DNA from 3 places in the Phyllobacterium sp. genome. Region 2 is predicted to be linked to each of the others. Evidence: riboswitches for the same ligand, from Rfam matches in the RefSeq annotation. Region 2 holds a riboswitch; each other region holds the start of a gene.
What was found. A riboswitch is a leader RNA that binds a small molecule or an ion and turns the genes downstream of it on or off. The one in region 2 is predicted to bind thiamine pyrophosphate.
Positions count from the first base shown of each region.

Region 1 (9,685 bases), on a different contig from region 2:
CGGTCGATAGCCTGCTCAAGGAGGCCGGCACCGACAAGTCGAAGTTGCTGCAGGCCATCATCTGGCTTGATGACATGAAGGACTTCGGCGAGATGAACGCGGTTTGGGATGCTTGGGTCGACCCGGCCAACACGCCGGCCCGCGCGACCGGTGAAGCAAAGCTCGCAACGCCTGAATACAAGGTCGAGATCATCATCACCGCTGCTCTCTGATTCGGCGCCGGCGCACGATCACGCGCGTCGTTCGCGCTATTGCTACGGTAATCGTGCCGAAAAGGCCGTTTCTTGGCGGTAAAGCCCGAGTAAATTGCGCGGGCAGACTGGATTTTTGGCGCGGAAATGCATAAAGTCCGCGCTTCTCCGGATTGCCACAGGGGCAATTCTTCAAACGCTTGTCTGATTGTGGCCAATTGCGATTGCGCAAGACGAGGCAAGCATGGGTAAGGAAAACGATTGCAAGTACTCGTCCGAGACAACAATGTTGAACAGGCCCTCAGGGTCCTGAAGAAGAAGATGCAGCGGGAGGGTCTCTTCCGCGAAATGAAGGCGCGCCAGGCATTCGAAAAGCCGTCCGAGCGCCGTGTGCGGGAAAAAGCCGAAGCCGTCAGCCGTGCCCGCAAGGCAGCTCGCAAGCAGGCACAGCGCGAAGGTCTTCTGCCCGGTCCGAAGAAAAAGGAACGGCCGCCTCGTCCAAACGGCAACGGTGGCGATTTCAACCGATAGTTGGTGACCGGTTCGTCCGGTCATTTATAGCGAGAGAACCCGCACGGCTTTGCCGGGGCGGGTTTCGTTTTGCCCATGCGGCGCGGGACTACCTGCCGATATCATATCATGGGCGGTTTCCGGAAAGTGCCTTCTTGGCGGCGCAGTGCGGCTTGCTTATTCATGCTGGCGTTCAGTCATGCATGATGGAGACAAGCATATGGCGCTCAAACTCAACATTATTATTGCCAGCACACGCCCCGGCCGCGGCGGCCCGGCGGTTGCAAAATGGTTTCATGAATTTGCCAGGCAGGACGCCCGGTTCGAAACCGTCCCGAGATCAACCTGCCTCTCCTTGACGAACCGCATCATCCGCGCATGCAGAAATGAGCGCGCTCACACCAAGCGATGGAGCACCATTGTCGATGCGGCCGACGCAACGGTATTTGTTACGCCTGAGTACGATTATTTTGCTCCGCCATCCCTCATCAATGCATTGATCTATCTGTCGAAAGAGTGGAACTACAAACCAGCGGGCTTTGTCAGCTATGGCGGCGTTTCCGGGGGCTTGCGCTCGGTCGAGTCGGTAAAAGGGTTGGTCGCGGGCTTGAGGATGATGCCAATTCCGGATGGTGTCCCGGTGCATTCGTATCAGCAGTTCATCGATGATGAAGGTGTCTTCCAGCCGACCGAATCGATGACGAACAGCGCTACGACCATGTTGGCGGAACTCGCCAAATGGGCAGCGGCCTTGAAGCCCCTGCGCGCCTAGTCGGATGCCGACCCGCTTGACAACGGCGTTGCGGGCGGGTCTCTTACAGATATTCACCAGGGGAGTCCCGGCAAGGGGCTGAGATACTGCTGGCCATCGGCAAGCGCAGTGACCCGTTGAACCTGATCCAGTTCATACTGGCGTAGGGACGGTGCAAAAGTCTTCGCGGGCGATTGGGTCCTGATTCCCGTCAGGGTTCGCGAAAGCCTTTCATCTTTCCGGCACAGAACTGGGTTTCGCGCTTGCAGCGCCGCCACATGCGGCATGCAGGCAATTTGAACTTGCGGGCGTCTCTGAACGTGCGTTCGCGGAGCAAAGGAACCTTATGATGACCGCAATCACTCCAACCGTTTCGGCAGGTTCGCTGCCGGCTTCGACCAAGATTTACAAACCCGGGCGCATCCACGCGGATATACGTGTCCCGAGGCGGGAGGTCGCCGTGCATCCGACCGCGGGCGAACCGAACGTCACGGTTTATGACTCGTCAGGGCCCTATAGCGATCCACTCGCCGCGATTGACATTGCGCGCGGCCTGCCACGCATTCGCGAGACCTGGCTCGACGCACGGGGCGACACCCGCGCCTATGAGGGCCGTCATATTCTTCCCGCGGATAACGGCTTTGCCACGGGCGACCGCCTGACCCCGGCATTTCCGGTTCGCAACAGCCCTCACATGGGTAAGGATGGATCGGCCGTCACGCAACTCGCCTATGCAAGAGCCGGGATCATCACGCCGGAGATGGAGTTCGCCGCGATTCGCGAAAATCTTGGCCGCGATGTTGCAAGATTCGCGGCGGCGCGCGATGGCGAATCGTTCGGAGCGGCCGTCCCCGATCACGTGACGCCCGAATTCGTGCGCGACGAGATTGCACGAGGCAGGGCAATTATCCCCGCCAATATCAATCACCCGGAACTCGAACCTATGATCATCGGCCGCAATTTCCTCGTCAAGATCAACGCCAATATCGGCAATTCCGCGGTCACGTCGTCGATGGCCGAAGAGGTCGAGAAGATGGTATGGGCGACCCGCTGGGGCGCCGATACGGTGATGGACCTTTCCACCGGGCGAAACATTCACAACATTCGCGAATGGATTATCCGTAACTCGCCAGTGCCGATCGGCACGGTGCCGCTCTATCAGGCGCTGGAAAAAGTCGGCGGCGTTGCTGAGGACCTGACCTGGGACATCTTCCGCGATACGCTGGTCGAACAAGCCGAACAGGGGGTCGATTATTTCACCATCCATGCAGGGGTGCGCCTTCACTACATTCCGCTTACCGTAAACCGGGTGACGGGCATTGTTTCGCGCGGCGGCTCGATCATGGCGAAGTGGTGCCTGCATCATCACAAGGAGAGCTTCGTCTACGAGCATTTCGCGGAAATCTGCGACATCTGCCGCGCCTATGACGTGTCCTTCTCACTGGGCGATGGGCTGCGGCCGGGCTCGATAGCGGATGCCAACGACACCGCGCAGTTTGCCGAACTCGAGACGCTGGGCGAACTCACGCAAATTGCCTGGGCCAGGGATTGCCAGGTAATGATCGAGGGGCCGGGCCACGTCCCGATGCACAAGATCAAGGAGAACATGGACAAGCAGCTCGCCGTTTGCGGCGAGGCGCCGTTCTATACGCTTGGACCACTGACGACGGACATTGCACCCGGATACGATCACATCACCTCCGGCATCGGCGCGGCGATGATCGGCTGGTTCGGGACGGCGATGCTTTGCTACGTCACCCCAAAGGAACACCTTGGCCTCCCTAATCGCGACGACGTCAAGGTCGGCGTCATCACCTACAAGATCGCCGCCCATGCGGCCGATCTTGCCAAGGGGCATCCGGCCGCCAAACTGCGTGATGATGCGCTGTCGCGGGCCCGCTTCGAATTTCGCTGGGAAGACCAGTTCAATCTCTCCCTCGATCCGGAAACGGCCCGCCTCTATCACGATGAGACATTGCCGAAGGAAGCGCACAAGGTGGCGCACTTCTGCTCCATGTGCGGGCCGAAATTCTGCTCGATGCGCATCTCCCACGACATAAGGGCAGAGGCGCAGAAGGAGGGAATGGCGGTCATGGCTGCGAAGTTCCGCGAGGGCGGCGATCTCTATATGCCGCTCGACAACGGTGTCTGACATCATGGCTGTTCTTGTCAGAGGAGCCGGCGTTGCCGGCCTTGCGGTGGCGCATGAACTCATGTCGCGTGGTCTCGATGTGACCGTTGTCGATCCGTCGCCGGATGGGCGAAGGCCGGCGTCCTGGTATGCCGGCGGCATGCTCGCACCCTATTGCGAAAGGGAAAGCGCCGAACAAGCAGTTGTCGACCTTGGATTGGCGGCGGCTGATTGGTGGGAAGCGGCGCTTCCCGGTACTGTGACCCGAAACGGGACGCTGGTTCTCGCCTCTGGCCGCGACCAGAAGGAACTCGATCGCTTCGGCACGCAAACGTCTGGGTTCGACTTGCTCGACGAAGAGTCGGTCGCTGCGCTGGAGCCCGATTTGGCTGGCCGTTTTCGCCGAGGGCTCCATTTCGGTACCGAGGCGCATCTCGACCCCCGGCACGCGCTGGTCAGTCTGGCGGCAAAACTTGCGGCCTCCGGCGTATCGTTCGAATCCGATCAGTCGGCCGCCCCACGCTTTGACTGGACGATCGAATGTCTCGGCCGTGCGACCACTGATGAAGGCATCCGCGGCGTGCGCGGTGAAATGCTGCTGTTGCGCACGACGGATGTTTCGCTCGCGCGCCCGATTCGCCTCGTTCATCCGCGCTTTCCCGTCTACATCGTGCCGCGCGCCGGTCAGACCTTCATGGTGGGAGCAACGATGATTGAAAGCGATGCTACGGGGCCGATCACCGTACGCTCGACGATGGAGCTAATCAACGCTGCCTATAGCCTGCATCCCGCCTTCGGTGAGGCGGAAATCATCGAGACGGGCACCGGCATTCGGCCGGCCTATCCGGACAACCTGCCGCGCGTTGTTCGCGACGGCAATGTGATCAGCATCAACGGGCTTTACCGGCATGGTTTCCTGCTCGCACCGGCGATGGCGCGACAGGCTGCGAGTATGATTTTCGATCAAGGGAACGAGGTACAATGAAACTCATCGTCAATGGCGAAACCCGTGATGTCGCTGCGCATTTCCTCGACGCCTTGCTCACCGAACTGCAGTTCGAGGGAGACTGGCTGGCGACTGCGCTGAATGGCGAACTCGTCCGGTCGACGGAGCGCCCGGAATGTTTGCTCAAAGAGGGCGACCGCGTCGAAATTCTGACGCCGCGGCAAGGGGGCTGAAGCATGCTTACGCTCTACGGTATCGAGCTTGCCTCGCACCTATTGCTCGGGACGGCCCAATATCCTTCACCAGCGATCCTTATGGAAGCAATCAAGGCTTCCGGCACGGGGGTCGCCACGGTGTCACTGCGACGCGAAACAGCGGGCGGCAGTTCCGGCGACCGGTTCTGGTCGTTGATCCGCTCGTCGGGCGTACGCATCCTGCCGAATACCGCCGGTTGCCACACTGTCAAGGAAGCCGTGCTCACGGCGCAGATGGCACGCGACCTGTTCGCTACCGACTGGATCAAGCTGGAGGTCATCGGCAATCACGATACGCTGCAACCGGACGTTTTCGCCCTTGTTGAAGCCGCGCGCGTGCTCACGGATGACGGGTTCAAGGTTTTTCCCTATACGACCGACGACCTCGTTGTGGCTGAACGGTTGATCGGTGCCGGCTGCGAGGTGCTTATGCCCTGGTGCGCGCCGATTGGCTCGGCGCAGGGACCGCTTAACCTTCACGCCCTCCGTTCGTTGAGAGGTCACTTTCCCGATATTCCGATGATCGTCGATGCCGGTCTCGGCCGCCCGTCGCATGCGGCAACGGTCATGGAACTCGGCTTTGACGCGATCCTTCTCAACACGGCAGTTGCAAAGGCCGGCGACCCGGTGGCGATGGCCCACGCGTTCGCGAAGGCAACCGAAGCCGGCCATGCCGCCCACCGGGCAGGCATGCTGGAGCCGCGCGATGTCGCCGTGCCGTCGACACCGGTGATCGGCACGGCCGTGTTCAGTTAAGTTGGGACAGTTTCGAGCCCTTAATCGGCCTTCATCTCTACCAATTGAATGAGATTTCCGCAGGTATCATCGAAGACTGCCATCCTGACGGGTCCGGCATCCATCGGTTCGCGCGCGAAGGCGACGCCGAGCGAACGAAGCCTGTGATATTCGGCATCGACATTATCGACCTTGAACGATGTCGCCGGGATACCGTCCTCAACGAGCGCGGCCTTGAAAGGCTTGACGGCGGGATGTTCGCTCGGTTCGAGAAGCAGTTCCGTTCCTTCGGGGTCTTGCGGCGAGACTACCGTCAGCCAGCGATGTTCTCCCATGGGCACGTCATGCTTCAAGGTGAACCCCAAAACACGCGTGTAGAAGTCCATGGCTTTCGACTGGTCGTCCACAAGGACGCTGGTCACCCAGATTCTCATCGGGTTCTCCTTTCTAGAGGTGGTTGCGAAGCCAAAAATCAACCGCTTCTCGCAACGGACCAGGATCGAGACAGTGAATCTTGGTCCGGCCCGACCATTCGACACGGACAAGGCCGGCTTTTTCCAGCATGTCCAGATGCTGCGTGACCGCCTGACGCGAAAGGGCCATCCCATTCTCCGCGTAAAAAAGAGCGCAGATTTCGAATAACGATTGCCTCGGACGCTCGCGCAGTCGATCTATGATCTTGCGACGGGTTGGGTCGCCAAGCGCCTTGAAGAGGCGATCGAGTTCATCATCGTTCACAGCCTAAATATGCAATAATATTATTGCATGTCAAGGAGCAGCCATAGATTGCTTTGGGACTATGGGCGCATGGTGCCTGAGCGAACGTTCTAGCTGTCAAGCAAGGCCGCGGCGTTGTGATTTTCGCCGTAGACGAGGCAGTCGGCAATCGTCGTCTTGTCGAGGACGCCGCGCGTCACATTGGCAACTTCGTTGAAAACGTGGCGAATTTCACAAGTCGCCTCACTGGCGCAGTCCTCGCAGCGGCGATAGGCGATCTTGCTGAGGCAGGGCAGGGGCGCGATGGGCCCGTCGATAAGCCGTAGCACCTCGCCAAACGTAATGTCCTCGGCGGGCTTGAGCAGCAGGTAGCCGCCCATCTTGCCCCGACGGCTCATGACGATGCCCTGATGCTTCAGATCTAGAAGAATCTGTTCGAGAAACTTCTTCGGGATGTTTTGCTCTTCGGCAATATCGGAGATGAAGAGCACCTTCTCGGCATCCGCTCTGGCGAGTACGACAAGGGCCCGCAGTGCGTACTTGGCTTTTTGCGATATCATTTTCTTTGCCTGACTACCGTTTGGGTGCAGTCATAGTCCGTCGCATAACTTTTTCTAGTGTAGAAGGGTTAAAAATTTGAGTTATTTTTGCGGCAGAGAAATGGCTTAAAAATGGTGTGTAAGGCGCTGAAAAATAAGAATTCATTAAGAACCCCGCGTGACGGACGTCGATATTTTCACAAATTTGATACACGATTGATCCGGTAGAGATTATTGACAAATCATTTCAACCCGTCATCATCGGATATCGGTTGACCCCAAAGGCAACTGCACTCTGCAACCGCAACCATTTTCGGAGGTCGCAATGTACAGTGAAGTATCGAACATTTTCAGTCGTGCCGAACGCTTGTGGCGCGAAGTATTCACGGCGGATACGTTGGACCTTACCTCAGGTGACGCGAAAAAGCGCGACTGCGAGGAAGCCTCGGCCAAGCGGCATCGCAACTGGACGGAGGAAGACTTCCTCTGGTGCTGGCAGCATCGCGGATTCTGGTAATCGCCTGCGCTTCGTCGGACGGTGGACCACGGTATGGGTTCTTGCTCACTATTCCTTGCGTTGTAGAACTGGATTTCATTTGTAGGTGTAATATTAGAACAAACATTCTTTCGTATAGGGGCAGGCATCGCCATTCTGGCAAAAATTGCCCCTCTCAAACCCGAGCGGCAGTGATCATCAGTGCCGGTGCATTCGCTCCCGGCCCTCGCGGGAGATTTTAATGAAAAGATTACTGGTTTTGACGGCCGTGGCGCTTGGGTTCAGCCTCGCCGCGGCGAAGGCGGCCGACGAGCCGACCGATATTCTCAACGTATCCTACGATATTTCACGTGAACTCTACGAGCAGATCGACAAGGCGTTTTCGGCCGCTTACAAGAACGAAAAGGGCAAGGAAATCACCGTTAACCAGTCGCATGCCGGCTCGTCCAAGCAGGCGCGCTCAATCCTCGAGGGCCTCGAGGCCGACGTCGTTACGTTCAACCAGGTGACCGATGTCCAGGTCCTGCACGACAAGGGCGATTTCATCCCCGCTGACTGGCAGTCGCGCCTGCCGAACAATTCATCGCCCTACTATTCGCTGCCGGCTTTTCTGGTACGCGCCGGAAACCCCAAGAACATCAAGAATTGGGACGACCTGGTACGTGACGACGTCAAGGTCGTGTTCCCAAACCCCAAGACGTCGGGCAACGCACGCTATACCTATCTTGCCGCCTATGCCTATGCACTCGAAGCCAACAACAAGGACGAAGCGAAGGCGCAGGAGTTCGTCAAGAAGCTGTTCGCCAACGTGCCGGTCTTCGATACGGGTGGGCGCGCGGCGACCACGACCTTTGCCGAGCGCGGCATCGGCGACGTGCTTATTACTTTTGAGGCCGAGGTGCTCGGCACGCGCAAGCAACTGGGCGAAGACAAATACGAGGCTGTGGTTCCTCCGGTCAGCCTGCTCGCCGAATTTCCCGTCACAGTCGTGGACAAGGTCGTCGACAAGCGCGGCTCACGCGCAGTTGCGGAAGACTATCTCAAATTCCTCTACACGCCTGAGGGCCAGGACATCCTTGCGCAGAACTTCAATCGCGTGAACGATGCTTCCGTCAAGGCGAAGTATTCGGACCAGTTCCCGGAAACACGGCTTCTGACGGTGGAGGACGTATTTGGTGGCTGGAACAAGGTTACCAAGGAGCATTTCTCCGAAGGCGGGATCCTCGACAAGGTGTTCACCAAGCGCTAGCCGTGTGAACCACAGGGGACACGGCGCAGCGACGATGCTGCGCCGTTCTATTTGCGGTCCGTCTTGCATTCGGGCATGCACAAGCTAGAAAGCTGGAATGTCATTGTTTTCAAGGTCTTCTTCGCGCGGAATCCTGCCCGGCTTTGGTCTCACCCTTGGTGTTACCTTGCTCTACTTCATCGCAATCGTGGCGCTGCCGCTTTTCGCCATGCTCTACAAGTCGGTCAATCTCGGCTGGGCCGATTTCTGGACGATCGTTACATCCGAGAGGGCGCTTGCAACTTATCGGATAACCGTGACGACGGCGGCGCTGGCGACCCTTCTCAATGCGATGTTCGGCCTGCTTCTCGCCTGGGTGCTTGTTCGCTATGACTTTCCGGGCCGCCGGCTTCTCGACGCTATCGTCGATCTACCCTTCGCATTGCCGACCGCAGTCGCGGGCCTCGCCCTCGTAACCGTCTTTTCGGCCAATGGCTGGTTCGGTCGCTATCTCGAGCCGCTCGGCATCAAGGTAGCCTATGCGCCGCTGGGGATTGCGCTCGCCATGATGTTTACCAGCATTCCCTTCGTCATCCGGACAGTTCAGCCGGTGCTGGAGGATCTCGCAACGGATGTCGAGGAGGCGGCCCGATCGCTTGGCGCTTCCAATTGGCAGATATTTTCGAGGGTCATCTGGCCGGCAATTTTGCCAGCATTCATAGCCGGTTGCAGCCTTTCTTTCGCCCGAAGCCTCGGTGAATTCGGTGCCATCGTCTTCATTTCGGGTAATTTGCCGTTCGAAACCGAGGTCATGTCGCTGCTCGTATTCATAAGGCTTGACGAATACGATTACCCCGCCGCTGCGGCGCTCGCCACGGTGATGCTGGTCACTGCCTTTCTCATGCTTGTCGTAACAAATTCCATCCAGGCCTGGCGTCTCCGCTATGCAGAACGCAACTGAATCCGCCCTGCCTGCCCCAGCCGCGACAGCCCAATTCTCGCGGCGTCCTGGAACGCCGGCGGTAAGTACCATGCACCGTGTTCTGATCGGTGCAGCGATCCTCCTTTCGCTCCTGTTTATCGGCGTCCCGATGCTGGTGATTTTCACCTACGCCTTCCGTGAGGGGATGGGTGTCTATCTTTCGCAAATCTCCCAGCCCGCGACCCTCCACGCAATCTGGCTGACG
Region 1 is NZ_JBBNAM010000120.1:2,706-12,390, forward strand. Features, by position in the region: gene AAAB35_RS08545 (RidA family protein) at 1-212, shown strand, start outside; gene rpsU (30S ribosomal protein S21) at 453-722, shown strand; gene AAAB35_RS08555 (NAD(P)H-dependent oxidoreductase) at 922-1,473, shown strand; TPP riboswitch at 1,522-1,640, shown strand; gene thiC (phosphomethylpyrimidine synthase ThiC) at 1,802-3,604, shown strand; gene thiO (glycine oxidase ThiO) at 3,609-4,568, shown strand; gene thiS (sulfur carrier protein ThiS) at 4,565-4,762, shown strand; gene AAAB35_RS08575 (thiazole synthase) at 4,766-5,539, shown strand; gene AAAB35_RS08580 (VOC family protein) at 5,560-5,952, opposite strand; gene AAAB35_RS08585 (metalloregulator ArsR/SmtB family transcription factor) at 5,966-6,256, opposite strand; gene AAAB35_RS08590 (Rrf2 family transcriptional regulator) at 6,346-6,795, opposite strand; gene AAAB35_RS08595 (hypothetical protein) at 7,100-7,291, shown strand; gene AAAB35_RS08600 (sulfate ABC transporter substrate-binding protein) at 7,512-8,519, shown strand; gene cysT (sulfate ABC transporter permease subunit CysT) at 8,617-9,459, shown strand; gene cysW (sulfate ABC transporter permease subunit CysW) at 9,443-9,685, shown strand, end outside.
Region 1: another riboswitch for thiamine pyrophosphate. It lies ahead of thiC (phosphomethylpyrimidine synthase ThiC); the one in region 2 lies ahead of thiB (thiamine ABC transporter substrate binding subunit).

Region 2 (9,685 bases):
CGGTGCCAAATCGTTACCTCAACCCCTGACACGCTGATCGCGGTGTCTTCAGGAGCCTGCAAATGACTTACGTTGTGACCGATAACTGCATCCGCTGCAAATACATGGATTGCGTTGAGGTCTGTCCGGTCGATTGTTTCTACGAAGGCGACAACATGCTCGTCATTCATCCGGACGAGTGCATCGATTGCGGCGTATGCGAGCCTGAATGCCCGGCCGAAGCGATCAAGCCCGACACAGAACCTGGCCTTGACAGCTGGCTGCAGCTTAACGCTGAATATGCGGAAAAGTGGCCGAACATTTCGCAAAAGCGCGATGCGCCTGCCGACGCCAAGGAAATGGACGGTGTTGAAGGCAAATTCGAAAAATACTTTTCACCGGAGCCGGGTGAGGGCGATTGAAATCGTTTCCGAATCCTGACTTCGCTAGACTTGATTTGCTGCAATTTTCAAGTCTTGTATTTTGACTGTTTTTGAGCAACTGCAGCAAAAAGTTGATTCTAATCACTTTTCATGTTATGGTTCCGCGATATGTTGATCATTGGACGTCAATTTCGTGGCGCTAAAGCATAAATCACCAATCGGCTAGATTTTTTTCGGACCTAACAGTTCAGGGTATGGTTATTCGTGTGCCAAGCCCTCTGGTTCGTCCGAATTGCTTTTGCGTGAAAATATTGACGGCCGACAGACCGGTTTCCGGGTCCAGTGATTGGTTTAGCCGGTGCGTTTTGCCGGGCGCAACAAGGAGTTATTAAGCGAATGACAGCAGTTCAGCAGAAGAAAGCCGCCCAACGTATTGGATTTAAGACGGGTGAATTTATTGTTTATCCGGCCCATGGTGTAGGCCAGATCGTTAATATTGAAGAACAGGAAGTTGCAGGCCACAAGCTAGAACTCTTTGTCATCGATTTCCAGAAAGACAAGATGCGATTGAAGGTACCGGTTGCCAAGGCGACTGCAATAGGCATGCGCAAGCTGTCCGAGACCGACTATGTCGATCGTGCATTGAAGGTTGTCCAGGGCCGCGCTCGTATCAAGCGCACCATGTGGTCGCGCCGTGCGCAGGAATATGATGCAAAGATCAATTCCGGCGACCTTATCTCCATCTCGGAAGTTGTGCGCGATCTTTTCCGCGCAGACAACCAGCCGGAACAGTCCTATTCGGAACGCCAGTTGTACGAAGCTGCACTCGACCGCATGGCGCGTGAAATTTCCGCCGTCAACAAGATGTCGGAGACCGAAGCTGTCCGCTTGATCGAAGTCAATCTCGCCAAAGGCCCGAAACGCGGCGTCAAGGCGGAAGAGGCCGATGCCGACATCTCCATCGAGGACGAGCAGGAAGAAGCCGCGTAGGCTGGTCTTCAGTTATTAGAAAAAAGCCCGGCAGTGCCGGGCTTTTTTATTGTCATTCGCTGATGATCTTGACTTTGTCACCGACGGAAACCCCGCCGCCAGGCGGCAGCGCATTGATCAGGCGGAAGAGATCGAGCTTACGGTCCGTTCCCATGATCTGATTGGAAAGGCTCGTCAGGTTATCGCCGGGCTTGGCGGTAACCACGCGAATGCGAAGCGGCTTGATGCTTGCCTTCTCCTGAGGCGTCAGCAAGCGGAAGCTTTGGATGACGGTCTGCGATGCCGGGTTGAGGGCCGCACTGCCTGCCGGCGCCGCCGTCAGGAAACGATAGATGCGGTTTCCTGCATTGACGACGAATATGTCAAACTCCCAGCGGTCGGCCCGCGCTTTCGCGGCAGCGGCCGGCATTCCATTGAACGTTGTCGCGGTGACGCTCGCATTGTCGAGCCCGGTGACCCAACCACTGCGCATATAGTCAGTCATGGACGGATTGCCGGAGACCTGTGTTCCATCGAAGCGTATAGCAACCTCGCCCGGCCCGGTCGCCATCACCGCGTCAGCACTGTTGTCGATGACGAAACCTTCAGGAACGGTAAAGCTTACGCCAAGCAGCGGATGAACGAAGCTGCGGCCCCTGACATAGCCTTCCTCGGGCGTATCGCCATAGAGGATGCCGTCGATACCCTGCAGGAAGGAATCGCGATCTGTGGTACCAACGCCAGGCGCCCCCACACGGCGGGCATGCCCGCGGGCAAGCTCGATACGCTGGGGAGCGGAGGGGTGGCTCGCCAAGAAGTCGAGGCTCGCATCGGTGGCGCCCGAGACGCTGCGGAAATCCGCATAGGAAGCCATCGATTGCAGGAAACGGGCCGCCGCAAATGGATCATAGCCGGCCTCGCCGATCATCTTGATGCCGATGGCGTCGGCCTGCAGTTCCTGATTGCGCGAAAACTGCGCCATGCGAAGCTTGCCGCGGATCAGTGCCTCACGACCGGCGCTGTCGTCCTGGAGTACCTCCGAGACGACCCGGCCGGCGATCTGCGCCTCCTGCTCGCGCTGCTGGCGCTCGATACCATGGTTAGCGATGACATGGCCCATCTCATGAGCGATCACGGCGGCGAGTTCCGCGCTGTCGTTTGCAAGCGCAAGCAGGCCGCGCGTTACGTAGAGATAGCCACCGGGCAGAGCAAACGCATTGATATTTGGCGAGTTCAGAATAGTGATGCGGTAGGTATGGGTCGGATTGTCCGATACGGTCGTCAGGTTGCCGACGACTTTTGCCACCATTCGCTCGAGCTTCGCGTCCTTGTACTCGCCGCCATAGGTCGCGAGAATGCGCGGATGCTGTTCGGCGCTCAGCTTTGCCAACCGATCGTTCTTGCTGACATTGTCGACAGTCACAGGGTTGGAGGACGGCCCAAGGGCGTCCTCCTTGGTCACATTCAGCATCTGACAACCCGACAGGAAGGCAAGCAGCAGCGTAGCCGACGCAAGATTCCTGCGGCGGCTGGCGGGATGGAACCATCCGTGACTTGTTGGCAGATCGTGCGGACCCAGAATCATATCCTCTTGTCATCGCGCAGCCGAAGACTCGCGTACCCGTCTTTCTTGCTATCCCGATGAACAGTCATGAGCAAGAATTTCATGGGTTTTTCTTAAAGAAGCCAAGGCGTCGAAAATATGTCAAAGGTCAGAGTCTTTCGAACCGAGGTATTTGCGCAACAGCGGTGGACCTTGGTCGGACAGCAACTTTTGCGCCGGGCCGATGGCCGCGATCCTGCCATTGTCGAGAAAGACCAGCGTCGAAGGAACGCGCAGCGCGTCGTGTGGGTGATGGGTCACCATCACAACCGTCATGCCGGTTTCACGCTGCAAGGTTTCGACGAGCTCAAGCATTTCATGGCGAAGTGCCGGGCCCAGCGAAGCGAAGGCCTCGTCAAGCAAAAGCACCGGCCGATTGCGCACGAGCGCCCGGGCAATAGCGACGCGCTGGCGTTCGCCGCCAGACAGTGCTTCCGGCTTGCGCCGTTCCTTGCCGGCGAGACCGACCTTGCGGATCGCCTCCGCGACGTCGACGCGGTCGGCTTCATCAAGCCGCAAATCCGGCCTGCGGCCAAGTCCGACATTGGCCGAGACGTCGAGATGGGCAAAGAGGTTGTTTTCCTGAAAGACCATGGAGACAGGACGCTCGGCAGGCGCCGCATGGGTCACGTCCTTGCCGTCAATGAGAACGCGTCCGGACTTTGCCGGTTCGAAACCGGCGATAAGGTTGAGCAGCGTCGACTTTCCCGACCCGCTCGGACCGATGATGGTGACGACGGAGGAGGGCTCGACAGCAAGATCGAAATGCATAGCCATTTCGCCGTAATCGAAATCCACCGACTCGAGGCGGATCGCGGCGCCATGACGCAGCGCCTTGTCGGAGCGCTCAGTCATCCGTGCGCACCTCGCGTTTTGCCAAGCGATTGGCGCCTCTGTCGGCGAAGATCATCAGCAACAGGCACAGACAACCGAGGATCAGCGCAAGTCCGGCTGCATCTTCGGTCCGATAGCTACCCATGCGCTGCAGCAGGAGATAGGGCAAAGTCTGGACCGCGTTGTTGCCGAAAAGGGCAATCGTTCCAAGATCGCCGAGCGAGAGTGCCATGGCGAAGGCAAAGGCAATCCACAGCGGGTGTCGCAATACCGGCCAATCGATCAGGCGAAAACGGTCCCAGCCTGCAATGCCGAGTTGAGCGCAGAGCTGGTTGTGGCGGCTCGCTGGCGTGTCCCAGGCTGGACGGAGGATACGAAAGGCAAACGGGATCGCCATCGCCGCATTGACGCTGACGACCATGATCGGTGCAAGACTGAAAGGGTCGACAACGTGGCGCGAAAGAATGAACCATCCGGCTCCGATCACGATGGGGGGAACCACCATGATGAGGCTTGCACCGAGGTCGAGCGAGCGTTCGAAAATGCCGGGTGCCCCGTAGCGCCGACGGGCCGCAACATTCTCGCGGGCCATGACCAGAGCCAGTGAAACGGTGACAGCCAGAAGACCCGCGGCCCCGCCAAGACCGAGACTTGTGAGAATTGCCCGCCATACCTGGCTTTCTCGGAGGAGGCGCGAAAGGTCGGCCGCAAGCCCGGAGACGACCGTTCCAGCCATGGGCAGGCCAACGAAAAGCACGCCGGCAAGAATGAGAAGCCCATCTCGCGATTTCGCCCCTAGCGACGGCCTGTCGAAGCGGCGCGCCATTGTGCGCAGACTGAACCCTTCCTCGGCGGGGCGACCCGCCATGCCGAGGAGGGTGAGAACCGCAACCGTTAGGCCCAGTTGCAAGAGAGTCAGCGATACGGCGCGGGCGATATCGAAGTCGAAGTGCAGCGCCTGGTAGATCGCCACTTCCAGCGTGGTGGCGCGGGGCCCGCCGCCGAGCGTGAGCACGATCGTAAAGGAGGTGATGCACAGCATGAAGATCAGTCCGGCAATGCCCGAAAGATTGCGCCTTATCACCGGCCATTCGATAAGGCGAAGTTGCGACCATGTCCGCATGCCGAGTTGCGCGGATAGTTTCCAATAGTCGGCCGGAATGGAATCAAGGCTGGCGAGAATAAACCGCGTTGCAAGCGGCAGGTTAAAGAAAACATGGGCAAGCAGTATGCCGGGGAGGCCATATATATTGGGTACGGCCTCCGATCCGGTTTGTGCGAGAAGGGTCGCGAACAGTCCGTTTCGCCCATAGATGCTGGTGATGCCGAGCACCGCAACCAGCGCCGGTAGAGCGAGGGGCAAGGCGAAGAGCCGCAGGATCATGGCGCGTCCCGGAAAATCCGGGTTGGCATGCAAGGCGCGGGCTAGCGGTATGGCAAAGGCGATGGAGAGTACCGTGGACAGCAATGCTTGCAGCAAGGTGAAGCGTGCGACGCGCCAGAGATAGCTGTCGAATGCCGCAAAACCCTCGGTATTGCCGCGCAGCGCTTCGCTGAGGAGACCAAGCAGTGCTCCGCCCGCCAGCACCGCGAGGAAGGCCAGCGCGAGCGCCCCGGCCATCGCTTTGAACGAGCGGTCGGTCATCAACGCCTACATGCTCATCGACGCAAGCCATTCGTCGATCCAGGCCTTGCGGTTCTTTGCAACTTCTTCCGAAGTGAACATCAGCGTTTCTGCAGGCTTCACCAGCGTGTCGAAAGCAGCGTTGAGAGGAGCGCTTGTCTTGGCGGCCGGGAACATCCAATTGTTTTCGGGAATGGCATCCTGGAACGCCGGAGACGTCATGAAGGCCAGGAACTCTTTGGAAAGAGGATTCTTTGCTCCGTTCGTCGTCTGACCTGCGACTTCGACCTGCAGATAGTGACCCTCAGTGAACGACGCTGCCTTGTATCGCTCGGTCTTCTCGGCGATCTGGTGATAGGCAGGCGATGTCGTATAGGAAAGGACCATGGGCGCTTCGCCCTTGGTGAAGAGGCCATAAGCTTCCGACCAGCCAGGCGTGACGGTCAAAACGCGGTCTTTTAGTTTCATCCAGGCTTCGCCCGCCTTGTCGCCATAAACGGATTTCACCCAGAGAAGCAGCCCGAGGCCAGGCGTCGATGTGCGCGGGTCCTCGATGACGATCTTCTGTTTCGGATCACCTTCGACGAGGTCCTTCAGGCTTGATGGCGGGTTCGCCAGCTTCTCGGTGTCGTAGATGACGGCGAAATAACCGTAGTCGAATGGAACGAACCTATCATCCGTGAAACCTGCCGGAATCGATACGGCGCTGGTGTCGATGCCATGTGGTGCGAAAAGCCCGGTCGTGGCTGCTTCATAGGTAAGGTTCGTATCGAGACCAAGAACGATGTCGGCCTTGGTTGAGGCGCCTTCGAGCTTCAACCGGTTGAGCAAGGCAACGCCGTCGGTGACGGCAACGAAGTCGATAGTGCACTTGCACTGCTTTTCAAAAGCCTCCTTCACCTTCGGGCCGGGGCCCCACTCGGCCGTGAAGCTTTCATAGGTATAGATCGTCAGCTTGCCTGCGGCCGTTGCTTCCGTCGAAGCACCAAGTGCCAATGCACCGATCATGAGTGCAGATTGCAAGAAAGTCGTTATCGGCCGCATCAGCGCCTCCTAAGGTTGGTTTTCAAAAGGATTGATGCGCTGGCCGGTCGCCGCGTCTAATCCCTCCGCCGGTACAAACCGGATCAGGTTCCGCGGGTTGGCAGGAATTCACCTTACGCCTCTCAGCCTGCCATTCATGGTAGGCACCCCGTTAGAGCGTTGCAAAGATTAGAGAAAAAGAGCGGGCCGCGCAAGCGGATTGCCTCTTTGGCGTCATGTGATGACCGTAGTTGCCTGGGCTTGTTAATCCGCGCTGATTAACCCGGATTTGTGTGCAGCCAATCGCCTGGTGATTTGCTAAGCTGCAGTCAGAAAAATAAAAAGACTAGGGGGCAGAAATGTTTGAACTCACAGACGGAGCCATGTTGGTGGTCATCGCCATCGCTACGGCTATCGGGGCCTACATATTCTACGGAATATCGCTCGTTCAGCTATCAGGATTTTAAGCGACCACGCTCGATCCCAGGGTCAACCCAGATCCCAAACCTCATATTGAACGACGCTAGGCGGCAGCAGTGCCACGTGCTATGGCCGCGTCATGATCAAATTTGTCATCCTTCTTGGCGGAACCGTCCACGTCAATGATCGCCTGAGGCATTTGGTCGCCGGCGCGCGTGTCCTTGCGGCCGACGGAGGCATTGCCCACGCCGAACCCCTCGGCCTCGAGCCCGAACTCTGGCTTGGCGATTTCGATTCAACCTCTCCCGAGCTTGATCGACGCTATGCGCATGTGCCGCGATCGGTTTTTCCCGCGGCCAAGGACATGACGGACGGCGAATTGGCCCTCAATGAAGCCTATCGCCTTGGCGCCACCGAAGTCATCTTGTGCGGGGCGTTTGGCGGCGCGCGTACGGATCACACGCTGTTGCATCTTACCATGGCAACGGCCCATGCGGCGGAGGGCCGCAAGCTCGTCCTGTCGAGTGGCGACGAGGAAGCGCATCCGCTGGTTGCGGGCTCGTATAGGTTTGATTTCCCCGAAAATATGCTATTCAGCATTGTTGCATTTTCGCCATTGCACGGGCTTTTTATTGAAGGTGCGCGTTGGCCTTTGGAAAATATGGAACTTTCTTTTGGCTCATCACTTACTGTTTCGAATTCGGTATGTGGAACGCTCCGTGTATCGCTCGATTCAGGTAAGGCAATCCTGATTGCTGCCTTGCAACCGGCCACCGGCTTGTAAAAATGAGTGCGGGATGCAATTGTTGCAGGACAGCATTGGGGACGCAAGCTGTTGAAATTTGGTTCTAACAACAGGAGAGGTCTTCCATGTTGAAAAGTTTGTCCACGATTGCAGTCGCCGGACTCCTGGCGTTTTCGGCCGCCGGGTGCACTACTGCTGATCAGCGCGTCGCCGGCTACGGCGTCGGCGGTGCGGCATTAGGTGCATTGGCCGGTGGCGCAATCAATGGTGGCAAGGGCGCCCTTGCAGGTGCTGCAATCGGCGGCGCCGGCGGTGCCTTGGTTGGTGCTGCCACCAACAACAATAGCAACCGTTATTGCACCTACGAGAATCGTTACGGCCAGCGCTATCAGGCCCCGTGCCGTTAATCGGCCAGAAATATCATGAAAACAGGCCGGGGTTTCCCGGCCTGTTTTTTTAGTAACGGAAGCTCACATTTGTTTTGTGGAAATGGGCGCGCGAATAACTTTCTTCTGCCGCATTGACGCAGCAGGGTCCGCCGCCATCTGATTAGGATTGAAAGGATTTGTCATGAAGTTTCGTCTAGCCGCGATAGCGGCATCCGCACTGCTGGCCGTCTCTGTTGCCGGTTGTTCAACGAGCGAGCAAAACGTACGTGGGGGGACGGGCGCCCTGATTGGCGGTGGCTTGGGTGCGATTGCCGGACAGGCACTGGGGCATGACACGAAAAGTACCGTTGTCGGTGCGGCAGGCGGTGCATTGCTCGGTGCCGCGATCGGAACTGTAACGACGCCGCAGGGCCAGACTCAGAACCTCTGCCGCTACCAGCGGCGTGACGGTTCTATCTACACGGCGCCGTGCGAAGGCAGCGGTGGCGGCGCCTACGGCGGGGGATACTGATTCCCACCCGCATGATCGAACACGCAGGCCGGATAATTTTCCGGCCTGTTTTATTTGACAGAGCCAAGTTTCTCGCCGACAAGGCCATGCGCCGGGGCCGATCCCGGTTTGTTTACTATTGCTGGATCTGAAATTTCATGGCCCCACCGCTGCTTCGTCTCGACCAGATCGCGCTGACATTCGGCGGCACTCCGCTCTTGAGTGATGCCGCCATCTCGGTCAGCGAGGGGGACCGCATTGCCCTTGTCGGCCGCAATGGTTCGGGGAAATCGACGTTGTTGAAAATCGCTGCGGGCTTCATTGCGCCGACCGATGGGGAGGTGTTCAAGCACCCCGGCGTGACGGTGCGCTATCTCGCACAGGCGCCTGACATGGATGGTTTTGCCACCGTTCATGACTATGTGGAAGCGGGGCTCGGGCCTGCCGATGATCACTACCGCGTCGGCTATCTGCTCGAACATCTCGGGCTCACCGGCGCTGAAAGGCCAGAAAATCTTTCGGGCGGCGAAACGCGCCGTGCCGCGCTCGCCAAGGTGCTCGCGCCGCAGCCGGATATTCTTCTCCTCGACGAGCCGACCAACCACCTCGATCTTACGACGATCGAATGGCTGGAAGGCGAACTTCGCCAGATGCGTTCGGCCCTGGTGGTCATTTCGCACGACAGGCGTTTTCTCGAAAATGTCAGCCGTTCGACGATCTGGCTCGATCGCGGCGTCACGCGACGGCTCGAACAGGGATTTGCTGCCTTCGAGGAGTGGCGCGACAAGGTCCTCGAAGAAGAGGAGCGCGACCTCCACAAGCTCGGGCGACAGATCGTGCGCGAGGAGCATTGGCTGCGCTATGGCGTGACGGCACGGCGCAAGCGCAATATGCGTCGCCTTGGTGAATTGCAGACAATGCGCAGCGAATTCCGCAATCACCGGCGCGCGCAGGGAACGGCTGTCCTCAAGGCAAGCGATGCCAGGGAATCCGGCAAGCTTGTGATCGAGGCCGAACATCTATCGAAGGCCTATGGCGACAATGTCCTTGTCAATGATTTCTCCACGCGCATCCAGCGCGGCAATTGCGTTGGCTTCGTAGGTCCGAACGGCGCCGGCAAGACCACGCTCCTCTCGCTGCTCACCGGCCAGCTTGGGCCGGATAGCGGCACGTTGAAGCTTGGCACAAATCTCGAGATCGCTGTCCTCGACCAGAGACGCGACAGC
Region 2 is NZ_JBBNAM010000426.1:13,615-23,299, forward strand. Features, by position in the region: gene fdxA (ferredoxin FdxA) at 63-401, shown strand; gene AAAB35_RS28130 (CarD family transcriptional regulator) at 759-1,352, shown strand; gene AAAB35_RS28135 (M48 family metalloprotease) at 1,405-2,802, opposite strand; gene thiQ (thiamine ABC transporter ATP-binding protein) at 3,037-3,765, opposite strand; gene thiP (thiamine/thiamine pyrophosphate ABC transporter permease) at 3,782-5,413, opposite strand; gene thiB (thiamine ABC transporter substrate binding subunit) at 5,420-6,400, opposite strand; TPP riboswitch at 6,480-6,597, opposite strand; gene AAAB35_RS28155 (thiamine diphosphokinase) at 6,975-7,619, shown strand; gene AAAB35_RS28160 (hypothetical protein) at 7,706-7,987, shown strand; gene AAAB35_RS28165 (glycine zipper 2TM domain-containing protein) at 8,151-8,480, shown strand; gene AAAB35_RS28170 (ATP-binding cassette domain-containing protein) at 8,618-9,685, shown strand, end outside.

Region 3 (9,685 bases), on a different contig from region 2:
ACACTCTGTATCGGAAAGTGATTGACGCAGCCCGGCACGAACAAGCTAAGAGAAATCTCGACGCTACGACTTCTTCGACCGGTGACAAATGCTGCTTCAAATCCGATTGCCGCGCGCCTTCGCTGCCCTGAGCCTTGCCTTGGTTCTCGGCGCTTGCTCGACAACCGATCCCAAACTGCCGAGCGCGGCATCGATCCCGGTTCCCGAGGCCGCACCACGCGTTGCAGCGACCGAAACCAAGCCTGCAGCCAAGACATCTGGCACATCCGTCGATGGTCTGATCACAAAATACTCAGTCGCCTACGCTGTACCCGAGTCCCTGGTACGGAGGGTCGTCAAGCGTGAGAGCCGGTTTAACCCACAGGCGCGCAACGGTCCCTATTGGGGCCTGATGCAGTTGCTGCCCGCGACGGCGCGCGGCCTTGGCCATGATGGCAGCGCCAAGGAATTGCTCGATGCCGAGACCAACCTCAAATATGGGGTGAAGTATCTCGCGGGTGCCTACAAGGTCGCAGACAACAACCCCGATCAGGCGGTCCGCCTTTACTCGCGCGGGTATTATTACCAGGCCAAGCAGAAGGGCATGTTGGACGTCCTCGAACCCTCGGCTGAGCCGGTGCAAACGGCACTCGTTGCCACGCCATCCGACGCAACTACAGTTCCTGCCGCCCAAGCGGCGAGCGCCCTCATGACGCCGACCGAACTTGCCTATGCCGACGGGAAGGTTGTGTTCCCGGCCGTGATCCCGCTGCCTTTCGAGCGGCAGGACCTCCTTGCCTCTACGATCGCGCCTACCACCACTGGTGGAAATGGTGCACCGGGCCGCGCCCCTGCCCCACTTTGAGACTGGCACCAGCAACCATCGCTGCCGTTAAATAATCCTTTGCGCCGGCGACCGCGCCTTGTAGCGTTTTACCCTTGGCCAGTTCGGCGGTAATTGCCGACGCCAGCGTACAACCGGTTCCATGATCGTTGTCGGTCGCGATGCGGGACGCGGAAAACCAGCTCGGCCAACCTCTGTCAACGAGGAGATCATTGCTCATCGCGCCTTTGGCGTGGCCGCCCTTGATCAAGACTGCTGATGGACCAAGTTCCAACAGGAGCTCGGCCTGTTGCAGCATTTGATCCGCATTTTCGGCGACGGGCATGCCGGTTAGAAGAGCGGCTTCTGCAAGGTTGGGCGTTACGACCATTGCTTTTGGAAAGAGCTGTCGTTTCAACGCATCGATCGCGTTGGGATCTAGAAGCCGGTCACCCGAGGTCGCCACCATGACGGGGTCGAGTACGATCGATCGATCCCAGCGCTGCAATGCTCCCGCAATGCTATCGATTGCCCCAATGGTCGAAACCATGCCGATCTTTATGGCGTCGACTTCGATATCGGCAAGGACTGCGTCAATCTGAGCTTCGATGATTGTCGGCGACAGGTTTTCGATAGCAGTTACGCCTTTAGTGTTCTGCGCAGTGATCGCCGTCAGCACGCTGGCGCCATAAACGCCGAGGGCTGAAAACGTCTTCAGGTCCGCCTGGACGCCTGCGCCACCGCCGCTGTCCGAGCCGGCAATTGTCAATGCGATCGCCGTCATGCGCGCGCCTCAAGCGCCCTGTCGACCGCCTCGCGCAGAGTTCGCGCAGATCCCTCCGGGTCGTGCTGTCGGAAAATTGCGGAAATCACCGCAATGCCGTCGGCCCCCGCGCCAATGGCTGGAGCCGTGCGCTGAAGATCGATACCGGCGATCGCCCCGATGGGCAGGTCCGGCTTCCGCACCCGGATGATCTGCGCAAGGCGACTATATCCGTCAAAGCCGATGGGCCCGTCAGGGTTGTGCTTGGCTGGTGTTTCAAACAGACCGCCAATGCAGGCATAGTCGATGTCGCCAGCAATGGCCGCCTCGGCGTCTGCCTCGCTCTTGACCGTCAATCCTATGATTGCATCCGGACCGAGCAACCGCCGGGCATCACCGACAAGCATGTCGTCGCGCCCGACGTGAACGCCGTCCGCGCCCACGGCAAGCGCGACATCCACACGGTCGTTGACAACGAGGGGTATTCCGGTTTCGCGCAAGGCATCGCGGATGCGCCGCCCGCGCTCAACCATCAGACGGGTCGGTGAGTTCTTATCGCGATATTGGATGATGGTCGCGCCGCCGCGCACTGCCGCTAGCGCTAGTATTCCGAGGTCCTTTTCACTTCCGATGGCATCGACGTCAACAATGGCATTCAGCCGGAAATCTACTTTTGGCATGATATTCTCTGTGATTAGAGCAATGGAGATTGGCGAAGTTCAACGGCGAGATCGCCGATGTCAGGTACCGTCTTGATCAGCCCGGCATCGTGCATGAACACGGCAAGCCGCTCATAGCGGCCGCGATCAAGCGCCGCTGGCCGTTTGGCAAAGCGCGGCAACGTATCGGTAAAGGCCTGCCTGTTGAGCGGATTGTCGAGATCCGGATAGGCTTTGATGAAGATCTGCCAGCTCTCGTCCGGATGATTGGTAAGGTAGATCGCCCCCTTCTCGACGGCGTTCAGAAAGCGCGGCAGCCGGTCGTCCGCCAACAGATCGCGGTGTGTCACGAAAATCAGCTCATCATAGATCGGTACGCCATGCTCTTCCGGATAGAAGGCCCTGCCCTCGTGGGCTTCCAGCGCCATCTGCGTCAGTTCGAAGTTCCGGTAGCCCCCGACGGTCGCATCCACCTGACCGGCGATCAACGAGGCCGAGAGGGCAAAGTTGACATTGATCAGTTCGACATCGGCGATTGACATGCCTACGGACTTGAGCATGGCGCCTAGCATCGCATCCTCGAAACCGGCGACGGAAAACCCGACCTTCTTGCCCTTGAGGTCCTTGAGGCTCTTGATCGGCCCGCCGGCCAAGGTCATCACAGTGTTGAGCGGTGTCTCGACCAACGTTCCGAAACGCACCAACGGCAAGCCTGCGTCATGGTCGAGATAAAGATTCGGCTGGTAGTGGATGGCGATATCGGCCTGTTTTGCCGCGACGAGACGTGGCGGCGCCGCAGGATCGGCCGGCGGTATCAGTTCCACATCGAGACCCACATCGGCAAAGTAGCCTTTCTCACGTGCGATAACGAGAGGAGCATGGTCGGGATTGACGAACCATTCGAGGAGCACCGTCAGCTTGTCGGCAGCCATGGCCGGTACCGGAAGCAGCGCGAGACAAACCGTCAGGATCAATGGGAGCGAGCGGAACATAGGTGGTCCTTTGTCGGGTTGAACGGAGGAATGGTCATGACTCGTGTGCCCAGGGGGTAAGATGCCGGGTAAGGGCATCGACGAGGAACCGCAGGGCGATGGTAAGAGTCGCGAGGATCATGAGCGCAGCGAACAGCGTTTCGGTCTGCATGCGGGCATTGGCCTGCAACATCACGAAACCGAGCCCCCGCGATGACCCGACCCATTCGCCTATCACGGCGCCGATCGGGGCAAAGACGGCGGCCACGCGAAGACCTGACCCGAGCGATGGCAAGGCGCTCGGCACGCGAACGAGAAGCAGCGTCGCAAGCGATGTCGCCTGCGTGAGCGAAGCGGCATCCAGCAGATCCCGGCTGGTGCGCTGCAATCCATCGGCAAAGGCAGACGCGACGGGGAAGAAGATGATGAGGCTTGCCATCACGACCTTGGACGCAAGCCCAAAGCCGAACCACAGGACGAGCAGCGGTGCGATCGCAAACACCGGCAGCGCCTGCAAGACGAGAAGCACAGGCCACATGACGTGGCGAAAGGCGGGCATGCCGGCCAGGAGGAGCGCTGTCAAAATTCCGGCAAGCCCGCCGAACAGGAGGCCCAGCACGATTTCCGCAACGGTGATCGAGGCATGCAAGCCGAGATAATGTCGCTGCTCGATGAGGGCGGCCCCAACTGCGGCCGGTCCGGGCAGAATGAAGCGTGGTGGTTGGAACAGCCAGACGACCGCCTGCCAGCACGCGGCGACGGCGGCAAGCGCCATGACCGTGCGAAAAACGAGGCGCATGGCCCGAGCCGTTACCGGCAAGACGCGGTCGATGTCAGGAAATAAGGCACGCTCTGGACTCCATCTCTGTTGGAGATCCGGACATGTGCGAGGATAAGGCTGAAATGGCGCGAACTATGCTCAATTCCCGTTCCTACGCCGGCATGACCCGGATCAGGTTCAAGGGTCCAGCTCGACGCTATCTCAGCACTGTACAGTGCCCCCCTCGGAATGAAATCATGATGGAGCGGCGCAAGGGCAAAGTCAATCGCGCCGCATCAAAGCAACCTGACCCTAGTGGGTCAGGCGGACGTTTTCGCCATCGACCGATTTGCAGGCCGCGTTGATCTTGTAGAAGAAGTCCTGGTCGGCCCAACCGCCGCCATCTTCCCAGGCGTGGCTGTGCGTCGCGTTATCACAATTCATCAGGTCATCGAGCGGCGGTTTGGATCCCGCCGGCAGTTGTACGCCGTCCACGAACAGGTGATTGACAGTATTTGGATCGTCTGTTCTCAGCGTGGAATTGTACTTGGCGTAGGACGAACTGTTGGTTGCTACGCAATTGACATAGCGGCCCGACGAATCGTTTTTGTAGCCAATGTCACAACCGTCGTTCTTGATCTCCATCTTGAGATAGAGTTTCGTGTAATCACCGAGATCGAAGGTGACGGGTGTGTTGATGTCCGGGTCCGTCTTGCCGCCGCCGCGTCCATTGTAGAGATTATGGTCGGTCGCCGTGTACTTGATGGTGCCGACCACAACCTCCGTGCCGTTGCGCACGACAATGATCGAAACTTTCTTGAACCAGTAACCGGTTACCTTGTCGATGGTGATCTTGGCCGTCGTAGGCTTGAGCGGCGCCAGCGCGGTGGCGTTTACACTGATCGGCATGTTGTCTTTATTGAGAACGTGCATGAACAAGGTGTTGGTCTGGCCACCAAGGCTGATCGTAACCTTTTGATTCGCCGTATTGAAGTTCACATTTATATCTTCCGCCTTGAGGCCGAGATTGGCCTGCAGGAAGGCCCGTGCCTTTGCCTCGGCAGTCGATTTGTTGGAACCGGTGAATACGGATGCCGCAGCGAGTGCCGCGGCATCCGCGGCATTCTGCAGGCGCGAGCGCTCGTTGCTCGCACGGCTGTAATCCACCGCGAGCCCGGCGAAACCCAGAAGCGGCACGAGCAGCAATGCAAATGTTATCGCGGTTGCCCCGCGGCGATCTTTTATAAATTGGCGGAAGTTCTTCATGGCCCCACTCCAGTCGATGAGCGCAACCATCAATTGCCCGGCGTAAACGCCCGCTTAGAAAATTCATTCAGATTTTCACGATTTCCCGTCGAACCGGCAGTTTCCACGAGAATGCCTCAGCAAATGGTAAATATTCAATGAAAATGACTAGGCATTCTGCACTGCCGGCCTGACGAATCCCTGGCTCGCGATGAGCAGGTTGCGCGTATAGTCCTGCGTGACGTGGCGCCTCGCAAGTTCCGAGGCGGTGAGCCGTTCGACTTCGGCTCCGTGCTGCATCACCATCAACCGGTCGCACATATGCGTGACGACGGCGAGATCATGACTCACCATCACGAAAGTCAACTTACGGTCGCGGCGTATCTGCTCGAGCAGGTTCAGCACCTCAGCCTGCACCGATGCGTCAAGCGCAGAGGTGGGTTCGTCGAGAAGGAGGATCGAGGGTTCGAGGATGAGCGCACGGGCAATCGCAACACGCTGCCGCTGGCCGCCCGAGAGTTGGTGCGAATAGCGGAAGCGGAAACTCGAACCGAGCCCTACTTCGTCAAGCGCCCGTAAGATGCGCCGTTCGATATCGCCGAAGCCGTGCACGGCAAGCGGCTCCAGGAGCAACCGATCCACCGTCTGGCGCGGGTGCAGCGAGCCGTAAGGGTCCTGGAATACCATCTGCACATCACGGTAAAAGGCCTTCGTGCGGGATGAACCGAGCGTTTTGCCATTCACCTCGATCGTCCCGCCAGTCACCGGCGCGAGCCCCGCCACGGCCCGCAGCAGCGTCGATTTCCCTGAACCGGATTCGCCAACGAGGCCGAAGGATTCCCCGGATACCACTTCAAGGCTTACGCCCCGCAAAGCGCGGAAACGATTGAACGTGACTTGGAGATTGTCGAGCTTCAGCGCCGGCGTCATGCTGCCCACTCCGGTTTGCGGTCGAGTACCGGGAGCGGATGCCGGTCCGCGCCGATCTCTGGCATGCAATTCAGCAGTCCCTGCGTGTAGGGGTGCTTGGCATTGCGCAGATCCTTGGCGGCAATTTCTTCTACGATCCGACCAGCATACATGACGATCACCCGGTCGCAGAACGAAGAGACTAGCCGCAGATCGTGCGAGATGAAGATCAGGCCCATGCCCCTGTCGCGTACGAGGTTGTCGAGAATGCCGAGCACGTCGAGCTGTACAGTAACATCAAGCGCCGAGGTCGGTTCGTCCGCAATGAGCAGTTCCGGCCCGGTTATCAGCATCATGGCGATCATGGCGCGCTGCCCCATGCCACCCGAAACTTCATGCGGATGCAAATCATAGACACGCTCGGGATCGCGTATCTGGACGGCTGCCAGCATATCGAGTGCGCGCCGGCGCGCTTCGCGCCTGCTGACCTTCTCGTGGGTGCGCAGCGTCTCCACGATTTGCCTTCCGATGCTCATTACCGGATTGAGCGAATATTTCGGGTCCTGCAGGATCATGGAGATTCGATTACCGCGCAGCGCGCGCCGTTCTTTGACCGAAGCACGAAGAAGATCGATGCCGTCGAAGTTGAGGGTCTTCGCCGTGATGCTGGCATGCGGCGGCGTCAGGCCCATTATGGCGCGGCCGGTCTGAGATTTGCCGGATCCTGATTCACCGACGATACCGAGGCGTTCGCGCCCCAGCGTGAACGAAACGCCGCGCACTGCATTGACGCTACCGGTACGGGTCGGAAACGTGACGCGAAGATCGTCAACCGTCAGCATCGTGCTCATTGGTTGTTGCCTCGCGGATCGAGTGCGTCGCGCAGTCCGTCACCCAGAAGATTGAAGCCAAGACTGACGATAAGGATGGCAAAGCCCGGCATTGCTGCCACCCACCATTGATCCATGATGAAGCGCCGTCCAGATGCGATCATTGCGCCCCATTCAGGTAATGGCGGCTGGGCGCCAAGACCAAGAAAGCCAAGGCCAGCGGCCGTCAGGATAATACCTGCCATGTCGAGCGTGACCCGCACGATCAGGGAGGAAAGGCAGAGCGGCATGATGTGGCGCAGCACAATGCGGGTCGGCGAAGCGCCCATCAAACGGACTGCGGCGATATAGTCGGAATTGCGCACGGTCAGCGTCTCTGCACGGGCAATGCGCGCATAGGGTGGCCATGACGTAATCGCAATGGCAATGACGGCGTTCTCGATACCAGGTCCGAGCGCGGCAACGAAAGCCAGGGCCAGGATGAGCTTCGGAAAGGCAAGGAAAATATCGGTGATCCGCATCAATACCGCGTCAATCCAGCCCCCTGCATAACCTGCAATCGTACCGACCAGCAGGCCGATGGGCGCTGCAATGATAGCGACCAGAATGACAACGTAGAGTGTCAGGCGCGAGCCATAGATCAGTCGCGAGAGAATGTCGCGGCCCTGATCATCTGTGCCGAGCAGATACTCACCGCCCGGTGGCAAAAGGCGCGCATTGCGAAGGTCGCCGGAGATTGGCGAATGCGGTGCAAGCAGCGGTGCGAAGGCGGCGACAAGCAGCAGCACGATGATGATTGCGAGGCCCACCAGCGCGAGGCGGTTGCTGGCGAAACGGCTCCAGACGAGATAGGCGCGGCCGAGACGCGCCTGAAGGCGCGATTGCGGACGGTCGCTCATCAGCCATTGGCGGCGCGTGAGAGGCGGTGTGTCGATTGCCTGGCTCATCGTGCGCGGGTCCGTGGGTCAAGCGCCCGATAAAGAAGATCGGACAGGAGATTGATGGCGACGAACACGGTGCCGATGATGATGGTACCACCCAGCACGGCGTTCATGTCGGCATTTTGCAGGGAGTTGGTAATATACAAGCCGAGCCCCGGCCACGAAAATACCGTCTCTGTCAGGACCGAACCTTCAAGCAGGCCGGCATAGGAAAGTGCAATCACCGTTACAAGAGGAACGGCGGCGTTGCGCAAGGCGTGCGCCCAGATGATGCGCGTTTCTGAGAGGCCCTTTGCCCGCGCCGCGACAATATATTCCTGCTCAAGTTCGTTGAGCATGAAACTGCGGGTCATGCGGCTGATATAGGCAAGCGAAAAATAGCCGAGCAGCGATGCCGGAAGAATGATGAAGCTGAAGATATTGCGGAAGGCTTCCCAATTGCCCTGCATCACCGCATCAAGGAGGTAGAAGCCGGTGATAGGCGTGAACGTGTATTCGTAAACCACGTCGATACGGCCGGGTCCCGAGGTCCATCCAAGCTTGGCATAAAACACCAGCAGAGCGAGAAGGCCGAGCCAGAAGATCGGCACCGAATAGCCGATCAAGCCGATGATGCGTACGAATTGATCGGCGAGGCTGCCGCGCTTGACAGCGGCGAGCACGCCGAGCGGCACACCGATACAGGCGCCGATAAGCGTACCGAGCGTCGCGAGTTCCATCGTTGCCGGGAAAACCCGCTTGATGTCGGTCATGACCGGGTTGGTTGTCAGCACCGAATTGCCGAAATCACCCTGCAATATGCCTTTTATATAGAGGAAAAACTGCTGATAGAGCGGCAGATTGAGCCCAAGCTCCTCCCGTACCCGTTCCACGACGTGAGCCGGGGCGCGGTCGCCGACGATCGCCAGGGCCGGATCGATCGGGATAACACGTCCGATAAAGAACGTGACTGCAAGAAGCCCGAGGAACGTGATGACCCCGATCACCACGAATCGTCCTGCTCCCCAGAGAAAGCTCGTGGCCCAGGCGCCGGAACGCCTGGACTCCATTTGTGTTTCGATATTGCTCATCCTATCAGCCCTGAGGCCCAATCACTTCGATACGTTGAAGACGTAGTTGGTGTCGAAGGATGGCCCGAGCTTGAACCCCTTGAGGTTCGAGCGAAGGGCGGAGACTTCCGTCTGCTGGAAAATCAAGACGAAGGGGCTGGTTGCGAGCACCTTCTTCTGGAGATCCTGATACATCGCGGCGCGCTTGGCATTGTCGCGCTCGAGCAGGGCAGCCTTGGTTTCCTTGGTCAGTTCCGGCACGTCCCAGGCGTTGCGCCATGCGAGGGTCTTGTTGGTACCCTCGTCAGAATTGTTCGGATTGTTGGTGAACGTATCGGCATTCGAGTTCGGATCCCAGTAATCGACACCCCACTGACCGATGTAAGAATCGTGGGTGCGCGCACGATATTTGGTAAGAGTCTGCTTACCATCGCCCGGGATGATTTCCATTTTGACGCCCGCTTGGGCCATTGTCTGCTGGACGGATTCGGCAATTCCCGTCACTGGCTGGTTGTTGCGCACGTCCATCGTGAAGGAGAACCCGTCCTTCAAGCCGGCCTTTTCGAGAAGTTCCTTGGCCTTGGCAACATCGAGCTTGTAAGGATTTTCATCGAGCTCGCCGAGGATACCCTTCGGCAGGAAGGTCTGGTGAATCTCGCCGATGCCCTTGATCAGCTTCTCACCGATCGCGTCGTAGTCGACGAGATATTTCAAGGCTTCGCGCACTTCAGGCTTGGCCAGATTGGGGTTCTTCTG
Region 3 is NZ_JBBNAM010000054.1:71,414-81,098, forward strand. Features, by position in the region: partial or broken gene AAAB35_RS03925 (lytic transglycosylase domain-containing protein) at 251-589, shown strand; gene thiD (bifunctional hydroxymethylpyrimidine kinase/phosphomethylpyrimidine kinase) at 792-1,586, opposite strand; gene thiE (thiamine phosphate synthase) at 1,583-2,245, opposite strand; gene AAAB35_RS03940 (ABC transporter substrate-binding protein) at 2,260-3,216, opposite strand; gene AAAB35_RS03945 (ABC transporter permease) at 3,251-3,994, opposite strand; TPP riboswitch at 4,108-4,210, opposite strand; gene AAAB35_RS03950 (TadE/TadG family type IV pilus assembly protein) at 4,268-5,221, opposite strand; gene AAAB35_RS03955 (ABC transporter ATP-binding protein) at 5,369-6,130, opposite strand; gene AAAB35_RS03960 (ABC transporter ATP-binding protein) at 6,127-6,960, opposite strand; gene nikC (nickel transporter permease) at 6,957-7,886, opposite strand; gene AAAB35_RS03970 (ABC transporter permease) at 7,883-8,950, opposite strand; gene AAAB35_RS03975 (ABC transporter substrate-binding protein) at 8,972-9,685, opposite strand, start outside.
Region 3: another riboswitch for thiamine pyrophosphate. It lies ahead of AAAB35_RS03945 (ABC transporter permease); the one in region 2 lies ahead of thiB (thiamine ABC transporter substrate binding subunit).